DNA from 3 places in the Spongiibacter sp. UBA1325 genome. Region 1 is predicted to be linked to each of the others. Evidence: riboswitches for the same ligand, from Rfam matches in the RefSeq annotation. Region 1 holds a riboswitch; each other region holds the start of a gene.
What was found. Region 1 has a riboswitch for cobalamin ahead of B3K78_RS00520 (TonB-dependent receptor domain-containing protein). Riboswitches for the same ligand answer to the same signal wherever they lie in the genome.

Region 1 (6,111 bases):
GAAGAGGAGAACACCAGCTTCCGGCAACTGGTTGATGACGAGCGACGCTCACTCGCCGAGCAACTGCTAAAGAACTCCCTGATGACGCTGGAAGAACTCGCCGCCCAGCTCGGATACCTGGATACAGCAAGCTTCACCCGCGCCTTTCGGCGCTGGCACGGCCAGTCTCCCGGCCAGTACCGAAAAAATCAATACAAGGTCTAGCCTCTCTACCCTGACATCGCTCTTTACCTGACCGCAAAACATAAGTGGGCGCCATTCGCGACAAGCAAACTCTACGACAAGCAAACTCTACGACAACCACCTGCTAACACGCCGCATGAGGAGCAAAAAGGCGACCGCCGCAGCCCATTTAATCTGCTTTTATTCAGCAGCTTGCAAGTCAGAAGCGCTTTATTTTCGCTACAATTGGTCGCCAGGCACGCCACAATGCCTGCGGCGATCTTACTCGTATTTTTCAGGATTCATGGCAAATGACTCGTTATCGACAGGGACTTTCTGTTTTCACTCTATGCCTGCTGGCTATCCTTTCCTCAGGCTGTGCAACAAAGTACTACAAGTACTACCCCGATGAACTTGTCCATCAAACAAAGATTATTGTTGAGCACATGGACGTACAGGCGGAAAAATTTGAAATTTCAACGCGCACCGAAACACCCCAGCAAATTGTCCTGGCGTACACCATAGATCGCGAGGCGAATCTCACCGAGTCGCACATCAAGAGCATTGACTACATTCAATCCTGGGCGGCGTTTTCTGACGGCGACTACAAACATCGCGTCGCCGGCGCAAAAAAGAAGAAGCGCCTTTACCTGGAGCAAAGCCAGGCACTGACCGAGTTATTGTCACCGCTGCATAGCGCCGAAACCTCAACCACTCGCAACCGGCGTATCAGTGGCAAACCCAGCCTCATATGGGAGACGACAAAGCGCCTCGAGAGCGGAGGTAAAGTATCCGTCCCGGAACAAGGTGATGCCATACTGTGCAGCCTAGACATGTCGGCTTTGCACAGCTGCATAACATACCGTAACGGCGAAAGACTAAATCGCTATCAGAGTCATTTCTTAAAAAGGCTAGCACCCGGCGGCGAGCTCAATGAGCGCAATATCACAGATACGGTCGTAAATATCGTCAAGCAAGATGCGCTGTTTAAGCGGGTGCTCAAAAACCAGCGCAGCGTGAAGGCTCAGGTTCAACCCCGGGCTGGTAATGTACCTGACGGTATGACAATTACGGTAGATGACGGCGTAATAGAGGTGGCGACAGCCAACAAGCACCTCGGCTTTTCGAAGGCGCATTTTTTCAGTCAGCTGCCAAAGAAATACCACCACCTGATTGATGCTTGGCTCAAGGAAATTACTGTCCCGCTTAGCTTTTCCACTAATCACAGCACCGCCAGTTACCCCTTGCGCTATTTTGATGGCACGGAGCTCCACCAAGAGATCAGTCGGCTTGAAAAGCTTGGCAGCGGCTATATTCGCCTTACCGCAAACATGGACAATGTCGACGTATACATCGATGGCAAGCCCAGCGGAAAGATAAGTAAAGCCACGCCCTACGTAGGCAAGCTCACCGAGGGTCGGCACACCATACAAGTTCGGAAGGACTTCTTCGGTGCCAAGACGATTAGCGTCCAAATAGAAGCCGACGACGCCTTTGCCTATGATTTCGACATGCAACCCTCGGGCAATATGTCGGAACAATTAGGCGCAGGAAAAGTGGTGCAATCGACTGGTGTGCTCGTAATCGTGACGACCCGCAACGATATTCAGCTGGAAATAAACGGCATCTCTCGCACGCCGCCAACCAAATTACCCAATATGCCCTCTGGAAAACACAAGATGAAAGTCATCACGCCTGAGCGGGAATTTATTATCGATATACTGGTAAAGGAAAATGCTAAGTCACTGATCGACCTAGACAAGTACCTCCATTAATACCAACGGAAGCAGGGCTGGCAAACCAGCCCGCCAGCTTGCGAACCTGGCGCCCGCAGTCGAGCGTTGGCGCTGAATATTTGACAACGCCTTCGCGCCCGAATAGAGTTGCGCCGCCTGTGTTAGGTGCCCAAAGACATTAGTTTGAGGGTTAAACGGGAAGTTCGGTGAGTCGACCACTCGACAAGACCGACGCTGCCCCCGCAACGGTAATCACCTTTGGTGAGAGCCCGGAACCGGCCTAATCAGTTATCACCCGATGTAGCGGAGGGCTTCATCAGCGGTCATATACTTGTATATCACCACTATCCCTCCCTCATTGCTTCCTATTTTTAGCTTTGAGGTAAGTCATGAAAAACCGTCCACTTGCTGTGAACACTGCTCTGCTTGCAGCCTTATCCAGCCCGCTGATTACCAGCGCCGGCGAAATAGAAACCACCGTCGTTACCGCCACGCGCACTGAGCAAAGCATTGCCGAAGTACTGGCGCCAGTCACGGTATTCGAGCGCGCCGATATCGAGCGTATCGCACCGCTCGACCTGCAAGAATTGCTGTCTCGCGCCGCTGGCATCAGCTTCGTGCGCAACGGTGGCCGCGGCGCCGCCACCAGCTTGTTTGTTCGCGGCAACCAAAGTAATCATACGCTGCTGTTGGTTGACGGCGTGCGGGTAGGCTCAGCAACACTGGGCAGTCCCTCGCTCACTAACTTGCCCCCGGAGCTGATCGAGCGCGTAGAAATTGTTCGCGGGCCTCGCTCAGCCTTGTATGGTTCCGAGGCGATTGGCGGTGTCATTAACATCATCACCAAGAAGTACCACGACACCGATGGTGTGAAACCCTTTGTACAACTTAGCGCGGGCACCGAGGGTACTGTTAAAACGGTTGCTGCCGTAAACGGCGGAAACGCCGACACTCAGTTCAGCCTAAGCGGCTTGTACGAGGAGACCGACGGCGTCGACAACACCACAAGCAAGGCACTGCGCCACGGCGATGACGACGGTTTTGAGCAGCAGGCTATCAATTTCAGCGTGTCACATCGCTTTAACGCACGCGCCAAAGTTCACGCGCTGTACCAGCACAGCGATAGCGAGAGCGAATACGACACCAACTGCTACGCACCGTTTCCCAATAACTTTGCCTGCGAGCCCTACACAGACAGCACGGTTACCGTCGCGGGTTTGCGCGGTGAATTTCAGCTAAGCGACAACTGGGCACTGAAGCTTACCGCGGGCCAATCTACCGATGAAAGCCAAACGCGCTATCGCTATCGCGACCCCGCGTTGGTTGCCGCGAATCTTCGCGGCGATGTATTCGAAACCACTCGCAAGCAATTCACTGCCCAGAATGACTGGCAGCTCGGTAAACACCACGTACTCACCCTGGGTGGCGAGCATATTAATGACGAGGTCGACAGCACGCTGAGCTACGGCAAAGACGAACGCGAGAACAATGCAGGCTTTGCGCAATGGCAAGCCGACTATGGCCGCATCGACTACGCACTGGGATGGCGTCACGACAGTAATGAACAATTTGGCTCCAGCGACACCCGCAACGCCGCCGCCGGATTGGACTTACCCATGGGCATGAAATTGATCGCCTCCTACGGTGAGGGCTTCAACGCCCCCACTTTTAACGACCTCTACTACCCCGGCTACGGCAACCCCAACCTCGAGCCTGAAAGCTCAAAAAACCGGGAGCTGGAGTTGCGCGGTAAACACGCCTGGGGACAGTGGAGCGTTAACTATTTCATCAATGACGTGGATAAGCTCATTCAATACAACCCAGCCACCTTCGGGCCGGACCAAATTGAATCAGCGCGCATCGAGGGCCTGGAGCTAAGCTTAGCAACCGTAGTAAGACAGTGGCATATCGAAGCCAATGCAACGCTCTTGGATACTGAAGATAAAAATTCAGGCAAGGAGTTGCGCCGCCGCGCCGATAGCCAGGTGAACATCGATGTTGACCGCCAATGGCAGCAATGGGGAGTCAATGCCAGTGTTCGCTTGACCAGTGACCGCTACGAAAACACCAGCAATACCGACGAATTGCCGGGCTACGGCCTGGTCGATGCCGGTGTTTCCTACCAGATCAATGACAGCCTCAAGTTGCAACTGCTGGTAAAGAACCTGTTTGACAAAGACTACGTTAGCGCCAGACACTTCAGCCTCGGCAACTATGAGTCAATTGGGCGTGAAGCCCTGCTAAGCGTGACCTACGCCCCCTAAGGCGAACGCGTAGACTGCGATGGAGCTCCGTCACAATGAATGAAGAAGAGAAGCGCCACCAACAGCGCATGCAGAGGAAGAAGGCACTGATCGACGCCAAGGTCGCGAAAGCGACCGAAGAGCGCGGCGTGCTTATCGTCTTAAGCGGGCCGGGCAAGGGGAAATCCAGCTCGGGCTTTGGCACGGTGATTCGCTGTATTGGTCACGGCTACAAGGCCGCGGTGGTGCAGTTCATCAAGGGGACCTGGGATTGTGGTGAGAGAAATTTCTTGCAACAGCGCTGTCCCGAGGTGCCTTTCATTGTGATGGGCTCCGGTTTTACCTGGGAAACACAAAGCCGGGAACGCGATCGCGAAGCCGCTCAGCAAGCCTGGCAGCAAACGAAAACACTGTTGAACGATGCCTCATTACACTTAGTGCTGCTCGACGAACTGACCTACATACTGAAGTACGGATACATCGACGCCGAAGAAGTCTACGAAGCGCTGCGCAACCGCCCTCGGGAGCAGAGCGTGATTATTACTGGCCGTGGTGCGCCGCCAGCCCTCAAAGAACTGGCCGACACCGTATCGATGATCGATGATAAAAAACACGCCTTTCGCGCGGGCATTAAGGCGAGAAAAGGCGTGGAGTATTGATGCGCCGCCTGCTTGTCGTACTCAGCCTACTGCTCGCGCACATAGCCAACGCCGGCAGTGAGCGCTGCGTTGACGATGACCGCAACGTAAAGGTTTGCCTGGATGCTCCGGCTGCGCGCATTATAGCCCTGTCACCCGGTGCGACGGAGCTGCTCTATGCCGCAGGCGCGGGCGATAAATTAATCGCTGCCGTCAGCTTTAGTGACTACCCTGATGAAGCGAAAGCCCTGCCGAGAGTGGGCAGCTACAACCGTTTTGATCTTGAGGCGATTCTCAGCTTAACACCAGATCTACTAATCGGCTGGCACAGTGGCAACCCGACAGAGCAACTGGCGCAACTCGAAGCACTGGGGCTTAAGGTGTATTACAGCGAGCTGCGCGGCTTTGACGATGTTAGTCGCACCCTGCGCCGTTTTGGCGAGCTGGCCGGCAGCGAGCCCGCAGCAAATGCCGCCGCCGAGCATTTTGACCAAGGCATATCCGCCTTACGCAAGCAGTACCAGAACGCTGAGAGCGTTCGCGTTTTTCAGCAAATTTGGGTTAACCCCTTAATGACGGTTAACGACCAACACCTAATTAGCGAAGCGACACGCCTGTGCGGCGGCATAAACGTCTTTGGCAACCTGCCGCGCTTGGCTGCTCGCATCGACCACGAGGCCGTGTTAGCCGCCAACCCCGAAGCCATTATCGCCGGCGGCATGGGAGAAGAAAATCGCAGCTGGCTGGACGACTGGCGCCCCTACTCAGGCCTGCTGGCCGTGCAGAGAGATAATCTGTTCTTTATTCCACCCTCTACTCTGCAACGGCCAACACCAAGACTCCTCAGCGGCACCCGAATGCTGTGCCAGCACCTGGACACCGCACGTGGCCGCCGCTAGCTATCACACCCCGCGCCTGCTACCCGCACTCGCCCTACTCAGCCTCGGCGCGCTGTTGGCCGTTGCGCTTAGTGTAAGCACTGGGAGTGTCGCCATTAGCACCGCGGAGCTGTGGGCGGTACTGCAAGGAGAGGGAGAACCCCTACACCACACCCTGATATTCGACCTGCGATTACCGCGCAGCCTTGCCGCGTTTGCCACCGGCGGGCTACTGGCCGTGGCGGGCGCACTTATGCAAGTGCTGCTGCGCAACCCGCTGGCGGACCCCTATGTGCTCGGCCTTTCCGGAGGCGCGGCGGTGGGCGCCCTTAGCGCCATGCTGCTTGGTCTGGGCAGTGCGGCGGTTTCAGGCTCGGCATTCATCGGCGCCATTGTATCGGCGATCACGGTATTCGGCTTAGCCCACGGCACCGGCAGCTGGACACCCACACGC
Region 2 (6,111 bases), on a different contig from region 1:
ATGCACAGTTGAACGAAAAATTCTAAGTCGGTAACGGGCCAGCGCTGATAGCTGCGCCACCAGCAAAAGGCGGCAAAAATAGCGATGACGCCAAGCAGCAGCTCGAGTGTTACGTAGGGCAGGAGCCAGCCAAGCTGGTATTTGGCGAACTGCAAGGCACCGAATTGCCCGGCGATAACAACGCTACGAATCGCGCAGAGTCGGCGCATATTGGCGATGTCTGAGTTCACAGGCCGCTCCAGATAAAGAGGCGAGTATAGCGCTTGTCGCCATGTAGGCGAATGGCTGCGACATTTTGTCGCAGAGAGGGTGGCGGCGATTTTGCTACCATGTAGCCCACTTTAGGCTTAGTCATAACAACAGGCAATTTCTATGTCCCGCTCTACTCTTTGCACGGCGCTGCTGTCGGCTGCGGTTTTAAGCTCAACCCCTGTATTTGCGCACGACGACATTGTGCAGGTGGCGTCGATGGGCGCGGCCGCCCACGGCCCCATTGGGGTAATGGGTGACCACACTCACAAGGCGGGTGAGTGGATGTTCTCCTACCGCTATATGGCGATGGAGATGGAAGGCAATCTCGACGGTGGTGACTCGCTCTCTGCCCGAGAGATTACCGGCACGATGATGAACCCCGGCCCCTATATGGTTGCGCCGCTAAGCATGGATATGGAAATGCATATGTTTGGTGCCATGTATGCACCCAGCGATGACGTTACGCTGATGTTTATGCTGCCCTACCTGAGTAACGAAATGGATCACCAAACGCGCATGGGTGGCCGCTTTACGACAGAGAGCAGTGGTTGGGGCGACGTGAAGGCCTCGGCGCTGGTCACACTGTATACCTCTGCCGATAATGCCCATCGAGTGCACGCCAACCTCGGCCTAAGCTTGCCAACTGGTAGCATTGACGAGCGCGATGACACGCCAGCAATGAAAAATGCCAAGTTGCCCTACCGCATGCAACTGGGTAGTGGCAGCGTCGACCTCCTGCCGGGTGTGACCTACAGCGGTCAGGACGCGTCACTAAGCTGGGGCGCCCAGCTGGCGTTGACCATTCGCAGTGACTACAACGACAACGACTACCGTCTTGGCAATCGCGCCCAAGTAAGTGCGTGGTTGGCGCACAGCTTCTCTCCGGCGTTGAGCGCTTCGCTGCGCGTAACTCACAGCGCCTGGGGAAATATCGACGGTGCGCGAGACGATCTGAATCCGATGATGGTGCCAACGGCGGACCCCGATGCGCAGGGCGGCGAGCGCAGCGAGCTCTCATTGGGCCTCAATTACCTGTTCCTGAAAGGGGCCGCGAAGGGGCACCGGCTGGCGCTGGAATATGGCGAGCCGGTTTACCAGCACTTGGACGGCCCGCAAATGGAACTGGACTCGACGCTAACCGCAGGCTGGCAATACGCATTTTAATGCGCCTGTCATAGAGCTGCGTCAAACTCCTACATCAATGGCATGCTATTCTGGCATGCCATTTTTGGTTGTAAGGGAGTGCAGTAATGTCCAGAAAGCTAGTTATCAATATCCACCTGTATTTAGCCGCGTTCTTTGCGCCGATGGTGGTGATCATGGCGCTCTCAGGTGGGCTCTACCTGTTGGGTGTAAAGGGCAGTGTCGAAAAAGAGACCGTGGCCGTTGTGCCGGTAAAGATCGATACCCAAAGCCCCGACCTGGAGCAGCAGGTGCGCGACTTACTCCAAGAGCAGGGCCTTAACAGCAACTTCCAATATTTGAAGCACCGCGGCGAAAACCTGGATACTCGTCCGACCAACCGTCAGTTCTACCAGTTGTTGCAACGCGACGATGGCCTGCATATTGTCGCTGCCAAGCCCGATTTGATTGCCGCTTTAATCGAGCTGCACAAGGGGCACGGCCCCACGTTGTATAAGCAGTTTGAAATTGCGTTCTCGATGGCGCTGGTCGTGATTATGCTCAGTGGTTTGTATTTGGGCCTTGCCTCAAAAGGGCTGAAAACACGCACCATACAGCTGAGCTTGTCCGGCACAGCGCTATTTCTGATTCTTGCCTTATTGGCCTGACAAACTTGTGCAGCGGGCGAGCTGTGGTATGCTCCCCCGCGTTCTGAAGGTGCCTGTCGACACGAGCAATCGGTCTGGCAGGTTAAACGGGAAGTTTGGTAAACCGCCAAGGTGAATCCAACGCTGCCCCCGCAACGGTGATCATTTCGATGAGAGCCCGATACCGGCCTTTAGACGTTAACAGCAATGAAGCGGAGGGCTTCATGCGTTGGACTTCTTCTGGCCCTTGCGGCTCGCTGTCGAATTCCCTCGTCCCCTCCCTCATGCGTTTTTTAACTTACGTTTGAGGTTTCACAATGAACAATACGCGATGTTTGCTGCTGTGCAGCGGGCTGGTGTGGTGCGCGCCAAATTTTGCGGAGCATCTTCAACTTGAAGAAATGGCGGTGACCGCCGAAGCCGACACGTCGGTGGGCTTATCGTTGTATGAGCAACACCAGGCCGGGTCCCGGCTGGGCTTAACCGTGATGGAAATTCCCGCCAGTGTGGCGGTCATCACCGGAGAAGACATTGCTGAAAAGGGCGACTTCTCGGGCTTGTCTGCGCTAACGCGGGCGGCGGGCTTCGCCGCCAATGCCTCACCGGGAAATGGCGGCAGTGCCACGTCCGTTCGCGGGTTTGCCGGGCACAGTTCGGTGGTTAGCACCTATGATGGCAAGCGCTTGTATGTGGGCAGTGGCACGGTCAGCTTCCCTGCCGACACCTGGACAATGGCGCGCATTGAGGTGCTGCGTGGCCCTGGTTCGGTGATTAATGGTGTGGGCGCCATTGGCGCCACGGTGAATTACGTGCCGAAAAAGCCGTCCTTCGAGAAGGCGCCGAATGAGCTTGATATCAGTGCAGGCAGTTTTGGTTTACGACGTTTTGCGCTGGGCCTGGGGGATGCGGTATCCGACCAGCTCGCCTATCGCATTGATGCGGTGGATCACCGCAGCGATGGTTACGTGGACCGCGCCGATGAACATCGGCAGGCGCTGGCAGTTGGTGTCTTGTTTCAGCAGACGGCGCAGTTGTCGTGGCAGCTTGCCGTCGATATTGCCGACACTGATGCCGCGCCCTACTGGGGAACACCACTGGTCGATGGTCGGGTGCATCCGTCGACACGTCGCAATAATTACAATGTTAGTGATGCCATCGTGTCTTACCAGGATTTGTGGCCGCGGCTCTCTGTCACTTGGCAGATCAGCGAGGCGGCGGTACTGCGCAGTGAACTCTACTACATGCGTGCCGATCGCCACTGGCGCAATGTTGAGAGTTACGCCTACAACTCGGCCTCTGGTGAGGTGGATCGGAGTTTCTATCTGGAAATACTGCACGACCAGGAGCAGTTGGGCTATCGCGCGGATGTCACCTTAGCGCAACCCTTACTGGGGCGTGACAACCGATTCAACATCGGTTTGGAAGTGAACGATATCGACTTCAGCCACCGCAACAACTCCCCTTACCAAGGCAGCAGTAGCGTCGACCTGGAGCAGCCTGCGCCGGGCCGTTGGCGCGACGGTGTGCAGAGTGCCACCAGCGATGACTTCAGCAGTGAGACACAGCAAGTCGCCTTGTTTCTCGACGATCATCTGCAAATCACGCCACAGTGGAGTGCCGTGTTGGGCTTGCGCTACGACCGACTTGAGATCGAGCGCAACGACGTTGCGCGCAGCAACGGCCAGAGCGCGTCGCGCAGTACCTCGTCGCCCAGTGGTGGCAGTTGGCGTGTTGGTGTGGTTTACCAGCCGTCAGAGGAAACCTCTGTCTATGCGCAATACAGCCGTGCACTCGACCCCATTGGATCGGTACTGACATCGGTGAACGATGACGTAGAGCTGGCCAAGGGTGAGCAAGTAGAGCTCGGCGTAAAACAGCAGTACTGGCAGGGGCGTTTGCAAACCAGTTTAGCGGTATACGATATCGTCAAACGCGACCTGTTGAGCGCTGACCCCGGCGGTGTGCAGCGGCAAATTGGTGAGCAATCTTCCCGAGGTATCGAGTGGGAGGTGTATACACAGGTAAGCGAGTCGGTCAGCCTGGATTTTAATCTGGCATTGGCGCGGGCGCGTTACGAGGAGTTCGTGAAAGGTGGCGATGATCTCTCCGGGAACACCCCGCGCAATGTCGCCGAGAAAACCGCCAACCTGTGGCTGCGTTGGCAGTGGCACCCTCACTGGCAGCTCGGTGCGGGCCTGCGCTATGTGGGTAAGCGCTATGCCAACGACAGTAATACCTCGGTATTGCCGTCCTACCGCGTTGTCGACGCGGCCCTTCACTGGCAGGTTAGTGATGCCCTGCAAATAAGTTTGCGCGGTAAAAACCTGTCGGACACCCGCGACTATGTGTTGGCACCCTATGGTGATCAATGGATCCTGGCAGATGGGCGCGCTGCCGACCTCAGTGTGAATTATCGCTTCTGAGGCGCGGCGCGATGAAACTAAAGCGGTATTTATATCTGGGGCATCGCTGGCTGGGTGTGGCTATGTGCGTACTGTTTGCCATGTGGTTTATCAGCGGCATTGTGCTGATGTATGTGCCCTATCCTGGCTTGAGCGAGGAGGAGCGACTGGCGGGCTTGCCGCCGCTGCGGGCCTCTGCCGTTGCCGTTTCCCCGCGGCAGTTGTTGAGCGAGGCGGGCGTTACTCAGCTCAGCCTGCGCGCCATTGGCGATCGCGCTGCCTATGTTGTTGGTTTCAGCGATGGCCGAACAGAGCGGTATTACGCTGATACGGCCGAGCCCGTCGCCGCAATTTCTGCGGAGGAGGCCGTCGGGTTTGCGCAGGCCTTTGCCCGGCGCAGTGGTCGCCTGGCGGCCGGTGACGCTGGGGTGGTATCGGTGGCGAGTATCGACTACGACCAGTGGAGCTTATCGTCGAGCTTGCGCGAGCATCGCCCGCTCTTTCGGGTGGACCTTGGCACCGAGGATGGGCTTCAGCTTTATGTGTCGTCGCAAACGGGCCAGGTGCTGCGAGATACCACGCGCTTTGAACGCAGCTGGAATTGGCTGGGGGCCAACCTGCATTGGCTCTATCCGGCGGCGCTGCGTCGCCACTCAGAACTGTGGGCACAGTTGGTAATTGCTTTATCGCTATTGGGGTTGCTGTCTATTGCCAGTGGGGCCGTTGTAGGTATTTGGCGTTTGCGTCTGCGCAAACCCTACAAGGGGCGTCGTTATAGCCCCTATCGTGGGGTGATGAAATGGCACCACGTAATGGGGCTGATCTGCGTATTATTCTTCGCCACCTATATGTTCAGCGGTTTGATGTCGATGAGCCCGTGGGGAATTTTTTCGTCAGGCGAGCCCTACTCTCGGCAGGCGCAGCGCTATTACGGCGGAGGGGAAATCGCGGACGAGGTGGCGTCACTGCACGCGCTTCAACAGGTTCTCCGTAGCGGGGAATACCGAGAATTGCATTGGCGACGATTGGGCGGCGAATATTACCTGCTTGGCTCGCGCTCCCCTCGCCACACAGACTTATTGCGGCCGCTGTCCTGGCAGCGTGAGCCGGTGATGGCGGCGAAGGTCGCCGATGCCGCAGCGCAGCTGCTGCCCGGCTACGGCTACCGACTTGAAACGCTGGCCGGGCACGATGTGTACTACTACAGCCATCACCAGCGTTATCGTCCGCTGCCGGTGATGCGGCTGCGTTTTGACGACCCACAGGCAACGTGGTTCCACATTGACCCGCTAACGGGTGAGCTGCGTGGCAGGCTTAATCAGCGCGAGCGATTGCGGCGCTGGCTATACAACGGCTTGCATAGCTGGGACTTTTTGCCGCTGTTGAACCGTCGTCCTCTCTGGGATGTATTGGTGATTACAATGATGGTTTTGGGGGCTGGCTTTTCGATAACCGCGATAATCATCGCGGCGAAACGCCTTCAGGCGCGGCCCAGCAGGCGTCGCGCTTAACCGCGAAAATACACCTGCACCAAGTGATAGCCGAACTTACTCTTGATCGGGCCGTGGGTTTGGCGCAGGGCGTTATTGAAAATCACCTTGTCGATGCTGGGTACCATTTGTCGGCGGCGAACTTCGCCGAGATCGCCGCCTTTCTTCGCTGAGGGGCACGTGGAATACTTGCGTGCC
Region 3 (6,111 bases), on a different contig from region 1:
CTATGCCGCCCTCCACCAACAACTTCCAATTCACCTCGCGGGTTTGCTCCTCTACGTGGAGAAGCTGCAGCGACTCGCCGCCAAACCATGAAAAGTCCGGGGCATAGTCCTGCAAAAAGGCGGGGATATCCGGCGCTTCTTCGCCGGCCGGATTTACCCACAGCCAACCACCAAACTCGCTGCAACCAAGTCGTTTTAAGCCGTGTTGGGCGCGGTCCAGATCGGGGAAGCCCAGCTTTTGATGGGGTACACCAATAAGCTCGCCGCGGTTGTCCCAGGTCCAGGCGTGGTAGGGGCAGGTGAAGCGGTGTTTGCAGCCAGATTGTTCATCTACCAATCGCGTGCCCCGGTGGCGGCAAACATTTAAAAAAACATGCACGTGGCCATCGGCATCGCGGGTGATCAGCAGAGGTAAGCCGGCCAGTGTGCGGCGCAGAAAAGCGCCGGGTTCTTTCAGCTCGCTGCTGTGCACCAGAGGCTGGGGTAGTCGCCGGAAAATGGCGGCCTGTTCCCGCTCGAAAATCGACGCCGAATAGTAGTGCTCAACAGGGTTATGGCTAACGCTGTCGTCAAGAAAGGCAGACTTTTCTTCATTGAGTTTCAGCAACTCGTTAATGCGATGAATTTCAGTTGTGTGTTTCACGCTGCGACCCCTTGCGATTTACGCGGCTTACCATGTGGTAAGTGAAACCATACTTACCACATGGTAAGCTGTCAAGCGGCGATAAGTGTGGCAAACAGCCCGTTTGAAAAAAACAGTAGGAGCGCATGGTGATGAGTGAGGCAGCGGATACGCGACAGCAATTTTTGTCGGTGGCAACACGTCTGTTTGCCGAGCGCGGTTTCTATGGCACCAGCATCGCGGCCATTGCCGACGAGTTGCCCTATACCAAGCAGGCCCTGCTTCACCACTTTGGCAGCAAGGAAAAGCTATACGGCGAAGTGCTGAAAGGAATTTCTGACCAGTTAATGGCAGAACTAGAGGCAGCGCGCGATGCCACAAGCGGCGAGGGTAGCAGTGCCTTGGAAGACACGCTGATACGCTTTTACCGCCTGCTGGAAGGGCAGACCCACAAAACGCAGCTGCTAATGCGCGAACTCCTGGACAACAAACACCGCGCAACCTCTGCCAATATCTGGTACCTGCGGCCATTTTTGGAGTCGCTTATCGCGTTGGCCAAGCAGGCCTCGCCTTCCACCTTTTCGTCCGATGCTCAGGCCTTAATTACCGTGTATCAGCTGCTGGGAGCGATGAATTACTTTCTGGTTTCCGAGCCGACATTGAGCCAGATGTTTGGTGAGGAAATGTATCGCGAACTGCGCAGCGGCTACGAGGAGAAACTCAGAGTATTGATCTCGCAAGCCATTGGCTGACCCACACAAATTTCGCGTGATCAAAAATCGCCTGGCGTCTGCTACCCGGTATTTAGTGCCCGCGCCTTTGTCTTGACCGAGTTAATTAAGTCGGTATGATCGCTCCCTGTTCCAGGTGCCCAATTGTTGTTTTACTTGGGTTAAACGGGAAACAGGTGCGCATACTGTGCTGATTCTGGCCATGCATGCTAGCCCTGTGCTGCCCCCGCAACGGTAATCAGAAGTAGTTTGGCACGGCCACTGTCTCACGACGGGAAGGCGTCAAACATTTGGAGAGATCCACTTCTGTAAGCCCGGAGACCGGCCTGAACACAGTGCGTAGTTGCGGTGGGCGACGTAGCAGGGCCAGTTTTCCCTTCTAAATTCCTCCCTTTTCGACAACCGCGTTTTATCAATCACATGCGGGTGGGCATGCGAGCGCAATAGCTGGTTATGCCAGTTGTCGAGACGTCCACTTGCACGCGGTATCACAGCCTTACTTTGGCTGCCGTACAGGAAGGGACTTCGGGTGAATCAGCATTTTAACAAGTGGCACTGGACTAAGGCGTTACTGGTATTCCTCCTCGCACTGACTGCGAGCTTGCTGTGCTCGGCGGCGCAGGCTAGCCTCGTGATCGTCTCCGACCGCTCTTCCTCGGTGCTGGTGGCGGGCGCTCACCGCTATCTTGATAAGAAGCCGCAGGCGGATATAGCGATTCGCACCGTTAGCCAAGTAGAGCGACTGAACGACGCAGATTTACAGCAGCTACTGTTGAGTCACCATTCCTTACTTCTCGCGGGGGTGTTCGGCGAATCCGTCGAACGCCTGCTGGCAATGGCGTATCCGCGCGGTCAACGCCGCTTTGTATTGCACAGTGACAACCGGCTTATGGCGCTGCAGCGCGATGCCAATGGGCAGCTGTTTTCCAGCGCCGTTAGTCAGCAGTTTGTGGGCAGCGAGGGCCTGGCGCTGGATGCTGAGTCACTGGCGGCCAGCCAGCAAAAATTTCCCGATTACAGCGCGTGGTTGCAGGCACGGGCGTATTGGATTCACCGCTCGGCGGTGAATGCCGAGTCGTTGATTGCGCTGCTGAATGATGGGGATGTCGCACCACTGCGAGAACAGGCGCCGCTGCGTTTGGCCTTACACGGTAAACAAGGGGAGCGTTGGCTGACGAGTGACGAGCTGGACCAATCACTGTCTGCCGATAAGCCCATTGTTTGGGTGCTCGACCACAACACCGGCGACCTCAACGGTGAATGGGCGTTGCATCGCGCTATTTGCGCAAACCAGCAGTGGCAGTGCGTCTCGTTATTGGCGGCATGGGGTGAGCCCAGCGTCGACGCTGTAGATACCATCGCAACGCTAATGGCCGGTAAGCGTGCGGCGACGCCCTCGGTCATTATTTCTCTGCAGGACTTTGTGGTTGGCGGCGGTGAAGGTCGCCAAGCGGTTCTCGACGCTCTGAAAGCGCTGAACTTGCCCGTGTTGAAAGGCCTGCGGGTGCTGGACTGGGGCTATAGTGACTGGCAGCTTTCCGCTCAGGGTTTGCCGGCAGATTCAGTGCACTACCGTTTGGCCATGCCCGAACTCCAGGGCATTGGACAGGCGCAAATTCTCTCGCTGGCGTCAGACTCCGGTATCGACCCGGCCACCGGTGCCAGGCTGCGTCGCAGCGAAGTGGTCGACGCTGAGTTGGCCCGGCAACTGCGGCGGGTAGAGCGTTGGTTGGCGCTGCAAAACAAGCGCAACGTCGATAAACGGATCGCCATTGTCTACTACAACCACCCCCCCGGTCGCCACAATATCGGCGCAGATAATCTCAATGTCCCCGACAGTTTGCTGGAAATGCTGCAGGTACTGCAGTCTGCGGGCTATCACACCGGAAAGCTCCCAGAGAGTACCGAGGCCTTGCTGAGTTTGCTGCAGGAAAGGGGGGTGAATTTACCCGAAGATCGCCAGGCATTGGCGGAGATGTCTGGTAAGGTCGCCAGCCTGAGTGCAAACGATTATCGGAAGTGGTTTGCCACGCTGCCCAAGGTTGTGCAGCAAGAAATGGTGGCTGGCCCGCTGGGTGAATTACACCAGCGCATGGTGAGTCAGCTTGAGAGGCTCAGCGCACTTCAGGATTTTCGCCTGCGCCATAAACGTTTAACGCTACTCACCGAGAGTATGCACAATACCGTCACGAATCTTCACCACGCCCTCGATGGTGTGCGTCAAAAAAGCCGCAATCGGGCGCTGGATTTATTGGAGCAGCTAGAGCGCGAATACCAGACGCAAATTGATGCCGTGGCCAGTGGTGGCCAAGCGTCATGGCGGGCCGCCGAGGCGCGGGTGGCAGCGCTGGTTGCGCTGGGCATTGAAGGCATTCGCGGCTGGGGCGATGCCCCCGGCAAGGTAATGGTTTGGGACGAGCGTTTGCTGGTGCCCGGCGTTCGCTTTGGCAATGTCTTCGTCGGCCCGCAGCCACCGCGGGGCTGGGAACTGAACGAAGAGCTGTTGCACGCCAATTTGAGTTTTCCGCCGCCGCATCAGTACCTGGCGTTCTATCGTTACTTGCAGGATGACTTTGGCGCCGATGCGCTGGTGCATGTGGGTCGTCATTCCACCTACGAGTTTTTGCCGCGCCGGGGTGTGGGCCTGGGGGAAGACGACTACCCGAGCATTATCGCGGGTGATCTGCCGGGGGTGTATCCCTATATCGTCGATGGCGTTGGCGAGGGGATTCAAGCCAAGCGTCGTGGCCTGGCGGTGATGGTGGATCACTTAACGCCGCCTCTGGCAGTTACTGAACTTTACGATGAGCTATTGGAAGTGCGGCAGTTAGTGGAGAGCGCCGAGGCCGCGAGTGACCCGTTTACCCGCAGCGGCGCGCTGGCGCAGCTCAGGGCGAAAATCGATGAATATGGTCTGCGCGATGAGCTGGAAGCGTCGATGGACGAAGAGCTAAAAGTGCGAGGTATCGGTTTTGAAGAGATCGATGAAGAGCTCTTTCTCCACGAAGTCGGCCACTACCTGACCCATGTTCAGGAAGACTTTATGCCGCTGGGCTTGCATGTATTGGGTCGCGATTGGAGCCCGGCCGGCGTTGATACCATGTTGGCTTCGATGGCGGATAGCGGCGCGACTGAGGCTGAAAAAGCGGTGTGGCGGCGAGACCTGACGCGTTCTCCCAAAGCCGAGATGGCCGCGCTACTCAATGGCTTAAATGGGCGCTTTGTTGCGCCCGGTAAAGGCAACGACCCGATTCGAACTCCCGAGGCCCTGCCCACGGGGCGCAACTTCCACGCCCTGGACGGCAGTCTTATTCCCAGTAAGCTCGGCTATCAGGTTGGGCGCCAGTTGGCTGATCAGGTGCTTCGCGGTGAGCAAAGCGATGAGGTTCTGCTGCGTGAAAACGCCCAGCGCGTTGCCGCCAAATACGGCGAATCGGGCCCTGCCAATAAACAGGGCGTGATTCTTTGGGCCTCGGATGCGGTGCGGGACGAAGGGGCGATGGTGGCCTTTGGCCTAAAGCTGCTGGGTATGCGGCCGGTGTGGAACAGTCGCGGCATTGTAAAAGGGCTGGAGCGCATCGAGCTTGGCGAGGATCAGCCCCGGCGTATGGACGTGTTGTTTACCGCCTCTGGGCTGTTTCGCGATTTATACGGGCGACACATGAACTTGCTTGATCGCGCCGTGTTAATGGCGGTGGATGCCAGCCGCGACATCATCGCAGAGCGATACCCGAATTTACGGCCCGCCCTCAATGCCGCGCTGGCGCTGATCGAAGATACCGCAGCTGGTGGTCGCGAGCCGCTGGAGAAAAACCAAGTGGCGACTAACTGGGTGGTAGAGGCGCGCGCGATGCTCGCCGCGCAGCCGGGGATGGGTGCCAGTGAAGTGGGGCGGCAAGCCAGCCTGCGCGTCTTTGGTATTGCGCCGGGCGGTTACGGCGCAGGTATTAACCGACTGGTTGAGCGTTCAGGTGCCTGGCAAGACCGGAAGGAGCTGGGTGAGGTCTACCTCAAGCGCATGGGGCATGCCTTCGGCGTGGGTTTGCAGGGCGACGCGGCGCAGCAGGTGTTTCGCGACCAGCTGGCGGGTGTATCCAAAACCTTTCTCGGGCGCGCCAGTAACCTCTATGGTTTGATCGACAATAACGACGCCTTCGACTACCTCGGCGGTTTTAATTTGGCCGTGGAAACCGTCACCGGTCGACAGCCGGAAAGCGCGGTGATCAATCATGCCCGCAGCGATGCGCTGCGTATGGACAGCTTACAGAAAACGCTCGCCACCGAGTTGCGCGGTCGTTTCTTCAATCCACAGTGGATCAAACCCCTAATGGAAGAGGGCTACGCCGGTGCACGCACCATGGGCAGTGAATTCGTCGAGTACCTCTGGGGCTGGGAAGTCACCAGCCCGGAGTTAATCAGCGACGCGGTGTGGAGCGAACTAAAAGACGTTTACATCGACGACAGCCGCGACCTTGGGCTGGATACCTTCCTGAGCGAAGGTGATAAGCGCTATGTACAAACCAATATTTTGGCGGTGATGTTGGTGGCCATCGACAAAGGGTTTTGGCAGGCCGGTGAGCAAACCACCGCCCAGCTCGCCCAGCAGTTTGCCAGCAATATTATTGAGCACGGCAACCCTGGCAGCGGCCACACCCATGCTAATCACCCAATGTATGAGCTAGTAAAAGCCCAGCTCAGCGCCGAGCGCGCAGCGGAGCTTGAGGCCGTGTTGGCGCGCAGCCGCACGGTCGCCGAGCA

Region 2: linked by a shared signal. The riboswitch ahead of B3K78_RS05585 (TonB-dependent receptor) and the one ahead of B3K78_RS00520 (TonB-dependent receptor domain-containing protein) in region 1 are both predicted to bind cobalamin.
Region 3: linked by a shared signal. The riboswitch ahead of B3K78_RS04115 (cobaltochelatase subunit CobN) and the one ahead of B3K78_RS00520 (TonB-dependent receptor domain-containing protein) in region 1 are both predicted to bind cobalamin.

What each region holds. Positions count from the first base shown of each region.
Region 1 is NZ_DBTD01000001.1:100,589-106,699, reverse strand. It holds gene B3K78_RS00530 (AraC family transcriptional regulator) at 1-204, shown strand, start outside; gene B3K78_RS00525 (TcaA 3rd/4th domain-containing protein) at 474-1,937, shown strand; cobalamin riboswitch at 2,045-2,196, shown strand; gene B3K78_RS00520 (TonB-dependent receptor domain-containing protein) at 2,288-4,162, shown strand; gene cobO (cob(I)yrinic acid a,c-diamide adenosyltransferase) at 4,198-4,800, shown strand; gene B3K78_RS00510 (cobalamin-binding protein) at 4,800-5,678, shown strand; gene B3K78_RS00505 (FecCD family ABC transporter permease) at 5,665-6,111, shown strand, end outside.
Region 2 is NZ_DBTD01000005.1:99,382-105,492, reverse strand. It holds gene B3K78_RS05600 (ATP-binding protein) at 1-230, opposite strand, end outside; gene B3K78_RS05595 (transporter) at 373-1,416, shown strand; gene B3K78_RS05590 (hypothetical protein) at 1,503-2,042, shown strand; cobalamin riboswitch at 2,073-2,228, shown strand; gene B3K78_RS05585 (TonB-dependent receptor) at 2,339-4,444, shown strand; gene B3K78_RS05580 (PepSY domain-containing protein) at 4,456-5,934, shown strand; gene B3K78_RS05575 (peptidylprolyl isomerase) at 5,931-6,111, opposite strand, start outside.
Region 3 is NZ_DBTD01000004.1:275,668-281,778, forward strand. It holds gene B3K78_RS04105 (aromatic ring-hydroxylating oxygenase subunit alpha) at 1-643, opposite strand, end outside; gene B3K78_RS04110 (TetR/AcrR family transcriptional regulator) at 775-1,374, shown strand; cobalamin riboswitch at 1,471-1,698, shown strand; gene B3K78_RS04115 (cobaltochelatase subunit CobN) at 1,883-6,111, shown strand, end outside.